Regions from separate parts of the Mycobacterium sp. NGS59 genome, predicted to be linked through region 1. Evidence: predicted binding sites of a transcription regulator. Region 1 holds the regulator's gene; the other holds the start of a gene.
The links. Region 1 encodes HspR, which represses chaperone genes until heat shock. Its sites were predicted from a motif close to ANNTGAGTNNNNNNNACTCANNT; they were not measured.
Positions count from the first base shown of each region.

Region 2: lon (endopeptidase La) is a predicted target of HspR. The motif match lies at 4,788-4,810, and genes of this name have one in related genera.

Region 1 is NZ_JCALCN010000043.1:10,832-18,440, reverse strand. Features, by position in the region: partial or broken gene AC5Y46_RS25480 (PPE family protein) at 1-1,465, shown strand, start outside; gene AC5Y46_RS25475 (heat shock protein transcriptional repressor HspR) at 1,471-1,854, opposite strand; gene dnaJ (molecular chaperone DnaJ) at 1,851-3,023, opposite strand; gene grpE (nucleotide exchange factor GrpE) at 3,060-3,689, opposite strand; gene dnaK (molecular chaperone DnaK) at 3,739-5,610, opposite strand; gene AC5Y46_RS25455 (YoaK family protein) at 5,938-6,633, shown strand; gene AC5Y46_RS25450 (TetR/AcrR family transcriptional regulator) at 6,706-7,356, shown strand; gene AC5Y46_RS25445 (enoyl-CoA hydratase-related protein) at 7,353-7,609, shown strand, end outside.
Region 2 is NZ_JCALCN010000005.1:122,986-130,594, forward strand. Features, by position in the region: gene AC5Y46_RS08375 (Rossmann-fold NAD(P)-binding domain-containing protein) at 1-415, shown strand, start outside; gene AC5Y46_RS08380 (DUF72 domain-containing protein) at 408-1,133, opposite strand; gene AC5Y46_RS08385 (TfoX/Sxy family protein) at 1,238-1,570, opposite strand; gene AC5Y46_RS08390 (nitroreductase family deazaflavin-dependent oxidoreductase) at 1,575-1,952, opposite strand; gene AC5Y46_RS08395 (hypothetical protein) at 1,949-2,437, opposite strand; gene lon (endopeptidase La) at 2,456-4,774, opposite strand; gene AC5Y46_RS08405 (alpha-hydroxy acid oxidase) at 4,914-6,134, opposite strand; gene AC5Y46_RS08410 (DUF1810 domain-containing protein) at 6,160-6,579, shown strand; gene AC5Y46_RS08415 (alpha-amylase family glycosyl hydrolase) at 6,576-7,609, opposite strand, start outside.

The sequences.
Region 1 (7,609 bases):
CGGCATCTGGAACATCGGCAGCGCCAACCTCGGCGATTTCAACATCGGCAACGCCAACATCGGCGGCCTCAACTTCGGCAGCGCCAACCTCGGCAGCTTCAACTGGGGCTTCGGCAACATCGGCGACTACAACTTCGGCCCCGCCAACTTCGGCACCGGGAACTGGGGCTTCGGCAACTCCGGTCCCGCGCTCACCGCGGCGCTGCAGAACATCGGCTTCGGCAACACCGGCAACTTCAACATCGGCTTCGGCAACACCGGTACCGGCAACATCGGCTTCGGCAACACCGGCGACGGCAACATCGGCATCGGACTCGTCGGCAACGCCCAGACCGGGTTCGGCGGCTTCAACTCCGGCACCGGCAACTTCGGCCTGTTCAACTCCGGCACCAACAACGTCGGCTTCTTCAACTCCGGCGAGGGCAACTGGGGCATCGGGAACTCCGGCCGCTTCAACACCGGCATCGGCAACACCGGTCTGGTCAACTCGGGCTTCTTCAACACCGGCCTGGTCAACACCGGAATCGGAAACTCGGGCAACTACAACACCGGCTTCTTCAACACCGGCAACACCAACACCGGCGCGTTCAACCCGGGCAGCTACAACACCGGCAGCTTCAACCCCGGCGACTACAACTCCGGTGACTTCAACGTCGGCAACTCCAATACCGGATGGGCCAACTACGGCAACTTCAACACCGGCGCCTTCAACGGCGGCAACTACAGCAACGGGTTCTTCTGGCGAGGCGACTATCAGGGTCTGGGCGGCTTCGCCTACCAGACCACCATCCCGGGCATCCCGTGGGACTACAACCTGGCCGCCGACATCCAGATCCCGATCCAAGGCACCATCAACGCCATCACCCAGGACATGTTCACCATCTCGCAGTTCGAGATACCGATCAGCCTGGAGATCACCGTCTGCTTCCTCTACATCCCGTTCGTGGGATGCGTCCTGAGCGGCACGCTGCCGGCGATCCCCATCACCACCGAAACCCTGGGCCCCTTCACCATCGACCCGTCGGTGCTCAACCCGGAGACGCCACTGGTCTTCAACTTCGAAAACCCGATCAACATGCTCGGCAACGGGCTGGTCGGGCCGTTCACGTTCGGCTTCGAGTGGCGCGGCAGCCCCGGCTTCTTCAACTCCGGCAGCGCCCCGTCGTCGGGCTTCTTCAACTCCGGGGCGGGCGGCGCATCGGGCATGCTCAACGCCGCCAACGGCGCGGTGTCGGGCATCGGCAACGTGTTCAGCCAGGTGTCCGGGATGTTCAACAGCGGCGGCGTGAATGTCTCCGGTCTGCAGAACGTCGGCGCCTTCGAATCGGGCTGGGCGAACCTGGGCAACTTCATGTCCGGCTTCTACAACACCAGCATGCTCGACCTGATGACTCAGGCGTTCGTGTCCGGTGTCGGGAACTTCGGCAGCGAGTTGGCGGGATTCTTCGGGGACAACACGCCCTGACGCCTCTAGCGGCGGGGTTGCCAGACGACCAGCGCCCGGCTCTTGGGCACCACCGCGACCTCGCGACGCTGGTTGGCCCGCAACACCGCCACTTCCTCGGCCAACTCCGAGAGCCGCGACTGCAGCGCGTCGACCTGGTTGGTCAGCTCGATGATGCGTTTGATGCCGGCGAGGTTGACGCCCTCGTCCTGGGACAGTCGCTGCACCTCACGCAGCAGGTCCACGTCGTGCTCGGAGTACCGACGTCCGCCGCCGGCGGTGCGCTGCGGCCGGACCAGGCCGAGCCGGTCGTAGGTGCGCAACGTCTGCGCATGCATACCGGCCAGCTCGGCGGCCACCGAGATCAAGAACGTGCGCGACGATTCCCGGTCGGGGTTCTTCGAGTTCATGGTCGATTCCCTGCCCATCCGGCTCTGGGGTCGAACCCGCTGGACCGCTCGGCCGCCGCGTAGGCTTCCAGCGCCTCCTGCGCGGCACCTTCCAGATTCGACGGGACCGCGACCTTCACGGTGACCAGCAGGTCGCCGCTGCCACCGCTGCGCTTGGGCACACCCCGGCCACGCACCCGCAGGATGCGGCCGTCGGCGGTGCCCTTGGGCACCCGGACGCCGACCTTGCCGTCCAGCGTGGGCACCGAAAGCGTTGAGCCCAAAGCCAATTCGGTGAAGCTGACGGGTACGGTCACGGTCAGGTCGTCGCCGTCGCGGCCGAAGACCTTGTCCGGCCGCACATGCACGGTCACGTACAGGTCACCGGACGGAGCGCCCCGCAACCCGGCTTCGCCCTGCCCGGCCAGCCGGATGCGCTGACCGTCGTCGACGCCGGGTGGGATGCGCACGTTGATGGTGCGGGTCCGAGTCGTGACCCCGGTGCCTTTGCACTCCTCGCACGGGTGCTCGATGATCGAGCCGCTGCCCCGGCATTCGGTGCACGGCTCGGAGAAGCCGAACGCACCCTGGTTGCGGTTGATGACGCCGGCGCCGTTGCAGTTCGGACACACCTTCGGGCTGGTGCCCGGGCGTGCGCCGCTGCCGTGGCAGTTGGTGCACGGGGCCGGGCTGGTCAACCGCAGCGGCATCGCGACGCCCCTGGCGGCCTCGACGAAATCCAGTTCCGTCTCGGTCTCCAGGTCCTTGCCGCGCCGGGGCCGGCTGGGACGGGTGCTGCCACCCCGCCCGAACAGGCCGCCGAACAGGTCGCCGATGTTGGCGCCGCCGGACCGGCCGGCGGCGTCGAACAAGTCGTTCAGATTGAACTCGGCGCCGTCCCCGCCTCCGCCGAAGCCGCCGAACCCACCCGTGTCGAACCGACGGCCACCGAAGCCTCCGCCGGCGAACAGCCGGCGGGTCTCGTCGTATTCCTTGCGCTTGGCTTCGTCGGACAGAACGCTGTAGGCCTCCGAGACCGCCTTGAACCGCTCGGCCCCGGCGGGGTTCTTGTCCGGATGCAGATCCGAAGCCAACTTGCGGTAGGCCGTCTTGATCTCTTTGGCATCGGCATCGGAGGAGACGCCAAGCTCCTTGTAGAAGTCCTTCTCGACCCACTCACGCTGAGCCATGTCGCGTCACCTCCTTACCTTCGTATCGATTCTGTCCTAAACACCGGAGTCGTCGGCGTTATCGCTCGTGTCGGCAGGTCCGGTTTCCGAACCCGCGCCGGCGACGGTGTCGACGACGCCGACCATGGCGTGCCGCAGCACCTGTTCGCCGAGCAGGTAGCCCTGCCTCATGACGGTGCCGATCACCGGCTTGGAACCCGGTCCGCCGTCGCCTTCGTGCTGCACGGCTTCATGCAGTGCGGGGTCGAAGTCCTCGCCCTCGGCCCCGAACGCGGTCAGGCCCAACCCGCCCAGCACGCCCGTCAGCTTGTCGGCGACCGCCTTCATCGGACCCGACTCCAGGTCGCCGTGCTGCCGTGCGCGGTCGAGATCGTCGAGGATGCCCAGGAATTGACCGACCACGTCGGCCTTGGCCCGGTCCTTCGCGGCCTGCTGGTCGCGCAGCGCCCGCTTGCGGTAGTTGGCGAAGTCGGCCTGCACGCGCTGCAGGTCCTGGAGCAACTCGGCCGCCTTGTCGGCTTCCTCCGGGCTCTCGCCGGCGAAGGCACCCCCTCCCGGTGCTGGACCGGGAGGGGCCTGCCGTACTTCACCTGTCTCGGGATCGATCCGCCGTCTGTCGGTGACCGTCACCGGTTCTTGTGCGTGGTTTTGAGTTCCGTCGCTCACTGGCGCCGCTCCTCCTCATCACTCCGTTCTGCATCGTCGCGGCGCGCGCTCACTGGCGCCGCTCCTGGTCGTCGTCGACCACCTCCGCGTCCACCACGTCGTCGGCCCCCGCGGTCTGGTCGAAACCACCACCGGGCTGACCGCCGGCGGCGGCACCTTCGGCCTGGGCGGCCTCGTAGATGGCCTGTCCCAGCGCCTGGGACTCCTGGCCCAGCTTCTCCATCGCCGACTTGATCGCGGAGATGTCATCGCCACCCAGCGCCGACTTGGCTTCTGCCACAGCGGCTTCCACCTTGCTCAGCGTGTCCTCAGGAACCTTCGACCCACCCTCGGCCTCACGTTGCTCTTTGACGAACTTCTCCGTCTGGTAGACCAGCGTCTCGGCCTGGTTGCGGACGTCGGCTTCCTCGCGACGCTTGCGGTCTTCGTCCGCGTGCGCCTCGGCATCCTTGATCATCCGGTCGATCTCCTCCTTGGAGATGCCCGAACCTTCCTGGATGCGGATGGTGTTCTCCTTGCCGGTGCCCTTGTCCTTGGCGGTGACGTGCACGATGCCGTTGGCGTCGATGTCAAAGGTGACCTCGATCTGCGGAACACCGCGCGGGGCCGGTGCGATACCGGTCAGCTCGAAGCTGCCCAACAGCTTGTTGTGCGCCGCGATCTCACGCTCACCCTGGAAGACCTGGATCTGCACCGACGGCTGGTTGTCGTCGGCGGTGGTGAAGGTCTCCGAGCGCTTGGTCGGGATGGTGGTGTTGCGCTCGATGAGCTTGGTCATCACCCCACCCTTGGTCTCGATGCCCAGGCTCAGCGGCGTGACGTCAAGCAGCAGAACGTCTTTCACCTCGCCCTTGAGTACACCCGCCTGCAGCGCGGCACCCACGGCCACGACCTCGTCGGGGTTGACGCCCTTGTTGGGCTCCTTGCCACCGGTCATCTCCTTGACCAGGTCGGTCACCGCAGGCATGCGGGTGGAACCGCCCACCAGCACCACGTGGTCGATGTCGCCCACCGAGATGCCGGCGTCGGCGATGACCGACTGGAACGGCTTGCGGGTGCGGTCCAGCAGGTCCTGGGTGATGCGCTGGAACTCGGCCCGGGTCAGCTGCTCGTCGAGGAACAGCGGGTTCTTGTCGGCGTCGACGGTGATGTAGGGCAGGTTGATCGAGGTGCTCTGCGAGCTGGACAGCTCGATCTTGGCCTTCTCGGCGGCCTCACGCAGCCGCTGCATGGCCATCTTGTCCTTGGTCAGGTCGATGCCGCTGGTGCCCTTGAACTTCTCCACCAGCCAGTCCACGACGCGCTGGTCCCAGTCGTCGCCGCCGAGGTGGTTGTCACCGCTGGTGGCACGCACCTCGACCACACCCTCGCCGATCTCGAGCAGCGAGACGTCGAAGGTGCCGCCGCCGAGGTCGAAAACCAGAATGGTCTGCTCTTTCTCGCCCTTGTCCAGGCCGTAGGCCAGCGCGGCCGCGGTCGGTTCGTTGACGATGCGCAGCACGTTGAGGCCGGCGATCTGGCCGGCGTCCTTGGTCGCCTGACGCTGAGCGTCGTTGAAGTAGGCGGGAACGGTGATCACCGCGTCCGCGATGTCCTCACCCAGGTAAGCCTCGGCGTCGCGCTTCAGCTTCTGCAGCACGCGAGCGCTGATCTCCGGAGCGGTGTATTTCTTGCCATCGATATCCACGGACCAGTCCGTGCCGATTTCGCGCTTGACCGAACGAATGGTGCGGTCGACGTTGGTCACCGCCTGGTTCTTGGCGGGCTGACCCACCAGCACTTCGCCGTTACGCGCGAACGCGACGACAGACGGGGTCGTCCGCGAGCCCTCGGAGTTTGCGACGACGACGGGGTCGCCACCCTCCAGAACTGCGACGACGGAGTTGGTGGTCCCGAGGTCGATGCCGACCGCACGAGCCATAGTGATTCCTCCTGAATCTGTAGAGCTTCTGCTTGTTGCACTATGCTGAGTGAACCCCGCTCAAGACTGCTCCGGCCGCCATGTGCCTGTCAACTCAGACTTGAGTGTGCCTCACTCAACTTGTCGATCATGCTAACGGTGTAGGCGCGGGGTTTGTTCCCGGGGGCGCGGTATGCGCTCTCTATGAGATCGGTCAGTTCGACGGAATTACCGGTCAATCTGGTGCTTATATATTTGACGGGGTCGGTTCGAATGGCGGGAGTGGGTGTCGAGCAGATGGCGCCGGGGGAACGAACACGCAGAAGCGGCCTGTCCGCGCAAGGAAGAATGCTGGCCTACAGCGCCGTGCTCGCGCTGAATGCGGGTTGGGTGAACGCGGTAGCGATCCTCACCCTGGCGGTTCCGGTCGGCAACCTCACCGGTGTCACCACCCAGATCGGCATGGACACCGCGCACCCGTGGCGCTACGAAAGCCACGTCCTGGGCGCGATCCTGCTGGGGTTCCTGCTAGGCGCCGCGGTGGCCGGCACGCTGCTCTCGTCCAGCCGGATGCCGCTGGCCAGGCGCCACGCCGCCGTGTTGGCCATCGAAGCCATCCTGCTGTTGGCCGCCGCCGCCGGAGTCACCGCGGACAAGAACGAGATCGCCATCTTCGGGATCGAGGAGACCGCCGTCCAGGGGCTGTTCGCAGCGGCGGCCCTCGGTTTGCAGAACGGCCTGACCTCCAGCTTCCGCGGGATGGCGGTCCGCACTACCCACTTCACCGGCACCGTCACCGACCTCGGGTTGATGCTGGGCCGCAGCCGTGAGCACGGCTTCGACAAGTGGAAGGCCGCGATCCTGGCCACGACCCTGCTGCTGTTCCTCACCGGCGCGGTCGCCGGCCTGGTGGCCGGGGCCAAGTTCGACGGATACGCACTCGTCGTACCGGCCGTGATCTGCCTGATCATGGGATGTGTCAACGTCGCACTCAGCCGCACCCGCCGGCCCCGGGTGGCGACGGTCGAGCCGGTGGCCGCCTAGGACTGTATCTACCCGACCCGGGTCCACGCTCGTGCAACAATAACAGAGCAATTGCTCTGTTATTGTGTTTTCATGCCCCGCCCTCGCGAGCACGACCCGGACCGCGTGCTGGATGCCGCGGAGGCGCTGGCCGTGCAGTCCGGTCCGGCCGCGGTGACCATCCGGGGTATCAGTGCCGCGACCGGCGTCTCCAACGGCGCGCTGTATCACAGCTTCGGATCACGAGCCGGGTTACTGGCTCAGGCCTGGCTGCGGGCCGGCCGTCGTTTCCTCGACACGCAACAGGCGTTGGTGGACGACGCGATCTCGGCGGCCTCCTCCACCTCGGGGCCAGACGTCGGCATCGCCGCGGTGGCGGCCGCCGCTGACGCACCCGCCGTCTTCGCCGCTCAGCACCCGAACTCATGTCACCTGCTTCTGACACTGCCGCGCGACGAACTGTTGGATCCTGAGCTACCCGACAAGCTCGCAGCTCAGCTTCGCGATGTCGAGTCGGCCTTGATCGGATTGATGATCGAGCTCGCCCGCCGGGTCTGGAACCGCAAAGACGCCGCGGCGGTGGACACCATCACCATGTGCATCGTCGATCTTCCGACGGCAATCCTGCTGCGCCGCAACCGGTTACACGACAAAACGGCGCGCGAGCAACTGCGCGCCGCGGTGCACGCCGTGCTTAGAACCGAGCCTCCAAAACCAACTCCTAGACCCGAAAGGACATCATGACCATCACCTTGACCTACGACGAGAAGATCGCTGTCCTCGACCTCGGCGACGACGAAAATCGCTTCTCACCCGGCTTTCTCGACGACATCAACGCCCACCTCGACGACATCGAAACAAGCGGCGCGCACGGTCTGGTGACCACCGCGTCCGGCAAGTTCTATACCAACGGCCTGGACTTGGACTGGCTGGTCGCGCATGCCGAGCAGACCCAGCAGTATGTCGAACGGGTCCAGGGTCTGCTTGCGCGCGTGCT
Region 2 (7,609 bases), on a different contig from region 1:
CGGGCGCGGGGAAGCCGAGCTGGCCAGCCCGACCTTCGGCGACGAGCCGGGCCTGCTGCTCGAGGTGGCGGCCCGGTCCGCCGAGGGTCCCGCAGCCCCGGCGGTCCCGCCGGCATCCTTGTCGCAGCGCTTGGCCGACAGCGCCCGCAGTTCGCGCGAGCTGGCCCACGACACCACCATCCGCTTCACCCACGAATTCCGAATGACGTTGCGCGAACTCGGATCTCGCCGGGTCGCCGCGGACCTGATCGACAGCGTCGACGACGCGTACTACCTGCTCTGCGACGAGCTCGTCACGATGCCCGCCGACGCGCGGCTGCGAGTCAAGCGCCGCCGCGCCGAGCGGGAACGCCTGCAGGCCAAACCCCCGCCCGACGTCATCGAGCACACCTGGGATCCGACGGACGTTAGCTGAGAAAATCCTTGAGCGTCAACGCATTACGAACAGCGTGCCCGCCCAGGTCGTTGTTGAAGTACACCCACACGTCGCGTCCCTCGTCGGCCCAGTTCGCGATCCGCTCGGCCCAGCGGCGCAGTTCGTCGGCGGTATAGGAACCGGTGTACAGCGAGGCTGGTTCGGGGCCGTGCAGGCGCACGTACACCTGATCGGTGGTGGCGCGGGGGACACACGCCAGGTTCGCGCCGCTCATCACCACGTAGATGGCACGGTATTTCTCCAGCAGCGCATAGACATCCGGGACGTTCCACGACGGGTGACGCAACTCCACCGCCGTCCGGATGGACGACGGCATCAAGCGCAGAAACGTCTCCAGACGGGCGTCGTCCCGTTGCAGCTCCGGATGCGGCTGCACCAGCAGCACACCGGCGCGTTTCCCCAGCGCCTGCCAGCAGCGTTCGAACCGTTCAATCCAGGGTTCCGGACTGGCCAGCCGACGGTAGTGGGTCAGACCGCGATGCGCTTTCACCGTCATGGTGAACCCGTCCGGCAGCCGTTCGGCCCAGCCGGCGAAGGTCGAATCTTTCGGCCAGCGGTAGAAACTGGCGTTCAGCTCCACGGTGTCGAAGACTTCCGTGTAGCGCTGCAGACGTTGCGAGACAGGCAGACCCGGCCGGTACAACACGCCGGCCCAGTGGTCGTAGGACCACCCGGAAGTCCCGATCCGAATGGTCATGGCCGCAGCGGGCGCGTCTGGAGCGTGCGCAGCCCGGGTCTGCTGGTCAGCATGCACAACACCACCGCGGCGTACCCGTACCGCCGCGGCGCAAACCGGCGCGGTCACTCAGGCGGCAGACTGCGGGCGTAATTCACGCCGCGGGTCACCCAACCTTGCAGTTGCCGTTTGGTTTTCACGCCCTCGGTGGCCACCCGTAACCATCCGCGCATCTCCCTGCCGCCCATCACCATCGGGCTGACGTGGTCGCGTGTCAGTAGCTTGTCGATGTCCTGCGGAGACACCCGCACCATCAAACCGCCCTGTCCGCTGACGCAGACGGCCATCTTGCCGCCGACCAGGAAAGCCAGACCGCCGAACATCTGCTTCTCGTCGTAGCTCTCGAGCTGCGCCAGCAGTTCGCGGGTCCGCTTGGCCAGCTCGGTGTCGTAGGCCACCGTCTCAGTCCAGATCCACCCGGATGGTCAGCAGATCGGTGCCCATGGTGCGGACTCCCACGTTGTTGAACCGCGGCAGACTCCGCATCCGCTGCCATGGATCATCGTCGGGCAGCAGGTGCGCGGTCCCGGTGCGCCATTGCCCGCCGATGCGCAGCCGTACTTTCGGATTCGCCTTGATGTTGTAGACGTAATCCGAGTGGTGGCCATGTTCGGAGACCATCCAGAACTGGTTGTCGACGACCTTGCCGCCGACCGCGGTGCGCCGTGGCTGGCCGGATTTTCGTCCGGTGGTTTCCAGCATGATCCCGGGCCCGCGCCGGCCGATCGGGTTGACCACGACTCGCTGGATGCGGTGCACGAACCGCCGTTTGCGGCTCATGCCGGTGTGCGGGCCGGTACCCCGACCATGCGCAGGACCCATTCCCGCGGCACGCCGAACGTGAACGTCCGCCGCGGCACCGTGCTCAACACCGCTTCGGGCAGCGCGGTCTTGTAGTTCAGCGAAAGCCGGCCGGAAAACTGTGGGTCGACTTCGCCGACGTCCGCGGTGAGCATCAGTCCGGCTGCCGAAAACTCGCCCCGCACAGGGCCTTCGGCGGGGGAGTCCCAGCGCAGGTCGACGGCGCGCCCGGCGAGTTTGGGCACGGTCGACAGCGTCCCCACCACCCGCTGCGACGTGATGGCCAGAGCGCCAACGTAACTGCGGACGTTGCCGTTGGACACCTTGCCGGGCACCGAGCCGGTGAATCGGAAGGTGACGGGAACAGACTCGGCCAGATGGATGAGGTTCTCCGTCTCGACTGCTGCCCGCAGGTCTGCGGGCAGCTTGCCGATTCCGAGCAACTTGCGTAGGAAAGCAGCCATTGCTGCACCCTAGCGTCCCTAGGCGGCCACCGTAGCGGTCTGCGCCGGTTCCAGTGCTTGCGCGACGATCTCAGCCACGTCCGTCATCGGCAGCACGGTCAGGGCCTCGAGCACTTCGGCGGGCACGTCGTCCAGGTCCGGCTCGTTGCGTGTCGGGATGAAAACCGTTGACAGACCGGCACGTTGGGCAGCCAGCAGCTTCTGTTTGACACCGCCGATCGGCAACACCCGACCGTTCAGCGTGACCTCGCCGGTCATGCCGACATCGGAGCGCACCTGACGTCCGGTGGCCATCGACACCAGCGCGGTCACCATCGTCACCCCGGCCGAGGGCCCGTCCTTGGGCACCGCACCGGCCGGCACGTGCACGTGGATGCGCCGGTCCAGCACCGCCGGGTCGACGCCCAATTCGGCGGCATGCGAACGCACGTAGGACAACGCGATCTGTGCCGACTCCTTCATCACCTCACCCAGCTGACCGGTCAGTTGCAGGCCCGCGTCACCGTCGACCGCGCCGGCCTCGATGTAGAGCACGTCGCCGCCGAGGCCGGTGACGGCCAGGCCGGTGGCCACGCCGGGCACCGCCGTGCGCTCCGCCGACTCCGGGGTGAAGCGCGGACGGCCAAGGTAGCCAACCAGATCCGGCTCGTCGACGGTGATCGGTTCGTCGGTCTCGGCCAGCCTGGTGGTCACCTTGCGCAGCGTCTTGGCCAGCAGCCGTTCGAACTGCCGCACGCCCGGTTCGCGGGTGTAATCGGCGGCGATCTTGCGCAGCGCGGCATCGGTGACCGTCACCTCGTCCTCGGTCAGCGCGGCCCGGTCCCGCTGCCGTGGCAGCAGGTAGTCGCGGGCGATGGCGACCTTGTCGTCCTCGGTGTAGCCGTCGATCTGCACCAACTCCATGCGGTCCAGCAGCGCCGACGGGATGTTCTCGATCACGTTGGCGGTGGCCAGGAACACCACGTCGGACAGGTCCAGATCCAGGTCCAGGTAGTGGTCGCGGAACGTGTGGTTCTGCGCCGGGTCGAGCACCTCGAGCAGCGCCGCGCTCGGGTCGCCCCGGTAGTCGGACCCGACTTTGTCGATCTCGTCCAGCAGCACAACGGGATTCATCGATCCGGCCTCACCGATGGCCCGCACGATCCGGCCCGGCAACGCGCCCACGTAGGTACGCCGGTGCCCGCGGATCTCGGCCTCGTCGCGCACGCCGCCGAGGGCGACGCGGACGAAGTTGCGGCCCAGCGCCCGGGCCACGCTCTCGCCCAGCGACGTCTTGCCGACGCCCGGGGGACCGGCCAGCACCATCACCGCCCCGGAACCGCGGCCGCCCACGACCTGCAAGCCGCGTTGTGCGCGCCGGGCACGCACCGCCAGGTACTCGACGATGCGGTCTTTGACGTCGTCCAGCCCGTGGTGGTCGGCGTCCAGGATCTCCCGCGCCGCCGTCAGGTCGGTCGAGTCCTCGGTGCGCACGTTCCACGGCAGATCCAGCACGGTGTCCAACCAGGTTCGGATCCAGCCGGTCTCCGGGCTCTGGTCGCTGGCGCGCTCCAGTTTGCCGACCTCGCGCAGCGCGGCCTCGCGGACCTGCTCGGGCAGGTCGGCGGCCTCGACGCGGGCCCGGTAGTCATCGGATCCGTCGGGCTCACCTTCGCCCAACTCCTTGCGGATGGCGGCCAGCTGTTGGCGCAGCAGGAACTCCTTCTGCGTCTTCTCCATCCCGTCGCGCACGTCCTCGGCGATCTTGTCGTTGACCTCGACCTCGGCCAGATGTTCGCTGGTCCAGTCGATCAGCACACGCAGCCGTTCGGCGACGTCGACGGTCTCCAACAGTTGGCGTTTCTGGACGTCGGACAGGTAGGACGCGTACCCCGAGGTGTCGGCCAGCGCGGACGGGTCGGTGAGGCTGTTGACATAGTCCACGATCTGCCAGGCCTCGCGGCGCTGCAGCATCGCCAGCAGCAGCTTCTTGTATTCCGCTGCCAGCGCCTTGATCTCGTCGGTCACCTCGACATCGGGCACCTCGGTCACCTCGACCCACAACGCCGCGCCAGGTCCGTTGGCGCCGGCACCGATGTGCGCGCGGCGCTCGCCCCGCACGACGGCGGCAGTACCGCCCCCGGCGATCCGGCCGACCTGCAGGATCTTGGCCACCACGCCGTGGGTCGGGTAGCGGTCGTCCAACCGCGGCGCGATCAAGAGCTCACGTGAGTCGCCGGCCTGGGCGGCGTCGACGGCGGTGCGGGCGGTGTCGTCGAGAGCGATCGGCACCACCATGCCGGGCAACACGATCGTGTCGGTCACGAACAGCACCGGCACGGACTTGGCTTCAGCCATCTATTCCTCCAAGAGTTAAGTCTGTTCGACTCAACCTCGGTCGGGGACGGTTTGTTCCGTGCTGTGCGCCACACCCTGGCGAGCAGACGCAAAAGCCCCTTATTTCGGCACGAAACGGGGGCTTTTGCGTCTGCTCGCGCTAACGACGCAACTGGGTGACGTGTTTGGGGGAGAGCTCTTCCAGGCAGGTCACGCCCAGCAGGCTCATGGTCCGCAGCACACCGGTCTGCAGGATGTCGATGGCGCGACGCACTCCCGCCTCGCCGCCGGCCATCAGTCCGTACAGGTATGCCCGCCCGACCAGCGTGCATCGCGCCCCGAGAGCGACTGACGCGACGATGTCCGCGCCGGACATGATGCCGGTGTCCAGCAGGATCTCGGTGTCGTTGCCGAGTTCACGCGCCACCGTCGGCAACAAATGGAACGGCACCGGGGCCCGGTCCAGTTGGCGGCCACCGTGATTGGACAACACGATCCCGTCGACGCCACGGTCGACCACGGCACGCGCGTCGTCCAGGGTCTGGATTCCTTTCACGACGAGCTTGCCCGGCCACTGGGACTTGATCCAGGCCAGGTCGTCGAAGGTGACGCTGGGGTCGAACATGGTGTTCAGATAGTCGCCGACGGTGCCCGACCAGCGATCCAGCGAGGCGAACGAAAGCGGTTCGGTGGTCAGCAGGTCGAACCACCAGTGTGGGTGCGGCACGGCGTCGAGCACGGTGCGCAGGGTCAGCGCGGGCGGGATGGCCATACCGTTGCGGACATCGCGCAGCCGTGCGCCGGCGACCGGGACGTCGACGGTGACCAGCATGGTGTCGAAGCCGGCGGCCGCGGCGCGCCGCACCAACTCCATCGAACGGTCCCGGTCTTTCCACATATACAGCTGAAACCATTTGCGGCCCTGCGGAACCGCTGCGACGACATCCTCGATCGAGCTGGTCGCCAGGGTGGACAACGAGAACGGGATTCCGGCCGCGGCCGCCGCCCGCGCCCCGGCGATCTCGCCTTCGGTGTGCATCAGGCGGGTGAACCCGGTGGGTGCGATCCCGAACGGCAACACCACTGGTTGGCCCAGCACGTTCCAGCCCGCCGTCACGTTGCTCACGTCGCGCAGAATCGTCGGGTGAAACTCGATGTCGCGGAACGCCTGTCGGGCTCGCTCGATGGAGAGCTCGTCCTCGGCTGCGCCGTCGGTGTAGTCGAATGCCGCCCTGGGCGTACGTCGCTTGGCGATGCGCCGTAGGTCCTCGATGGTCAGTGCGGCGTCCAGGCGCCGCCGGGTGCGGTCGAGTTGCGGACGTTTGAACTGCAGCAGCGGTGCCAGGTCCCGGATCTTGGGGACTTGCCGCTTGACCGCCATCAGCTCATTCAACCAGGGTGAACGTATGGCTTTCGACCTGCAGCGGTTCGTGGACGCGCAGGACCGTGTCTACGCCAACGTGCTCGACGAGCTGCGCAGCGGCCGGAAACGCAGCCACTGGATGTGGTTCGTCTTTCCGCAACTGCGCGGTTTGGGCAGCAGCCGGATGGCCGAGCACTTCGGCATCGTCTCACTGGCGGAGGCTCGCGCGTACCTGGCGCACGAGCTGCTCGGCTCGCGACTGCGCGAATGCGTCCGGCTGGTCAATCAGGTGCAGGACCGATCGGCCGCACAGATTTTCGGCTCGCCCGACGACCTCAAGCTGAGATCCTCGATGACGCTGTTCGCGCACGCCACCGCCGACAACCACGACTTCGTCGCGCTGCTGGACAAGTACTACGGCGGCGAAGAGGATCCCCGGACGGTGTCTGGGTTGCGCGATTAGACCGGCTGCAGGATCCGCCAGCCGTGCGGTTCGACGACCACCGAGTCCACGACCTCGTCAGGCGGTGCCGCAGACCCGGCGATCACCTTGGCCCGCGGCGCGCCGAGGTCCGGCATAGAAAACCGCACGGGCTCGTCGTCGATATTGAGTGCGACCAACAGCGACTCGTCGCCGTGCTGGCTCCGAAAGACGTAGTGCTTGTTCTGCAACTGCACCGCGCTGGTCTGGGCCGCGTGCAGCCACGGGTGGCGGCGACGTAGTCCGACGAGATACCGGTGCAACTCCCACACGCGAATGCCGCGCTCGTCGAGTTGAATTGGGGGAGCGCCGAACTCGGGCCGCACGGCGTCGTCGCCCCCGTAGCGCTCCTCCTTGACGGCACGGTATCCGAACTCGTCGCCGGCGTAGATGCTGGGCACACCACCGACCGTCAACAAGACCACCAGCGCGTGCGCCAGGTGTTCGGGACGCTCGATCCGGCTGGCGATCCGGGTGACGTCGTGGTTGCCCACGAAGGTCAACGGCACGAACGTTTTCAGCCACGCGCTGTGCCGCTGCAGCGCCCAGTCCAGCTCGAAGAAGTTGCCGTCGTTGATGCTGCTCCAGATCGCCTTCCACAGCTCGTACTGGGTGGCCGAGTCGAATCCCGCCCCCTCGACCACCGCCGCATAGTCACCGTGGATGAGCTCGCCGACGAACCACGCGTCAGCATGGCGCTGCCGCACCCGGGGCAGCACATCAGCCCAAAATCGTTGCGGCACCGCGTAAGCCGCATCCAGGCGCCAGCCGTCGGCACCACGGTCGAGCCAGTGCGACATGACCTCGACCACGTAGTCGGCGACCTCTGGATTGTCGTGGTCCAGTGCCGCGAGTTCGGAGTGGCCCTCGAACGTGCCGCCGCTGCGCCACCACTCCGGCCCGGCGAAATCCGCACCGACGTGGTTGAACACCCCGTCGAGCAGGATGCGCAGGCCGCGGCGGCGCGCCTCGCCGACCAGGTAGTCGAAGTCGGAGTCGTCGCCGAGCCGGG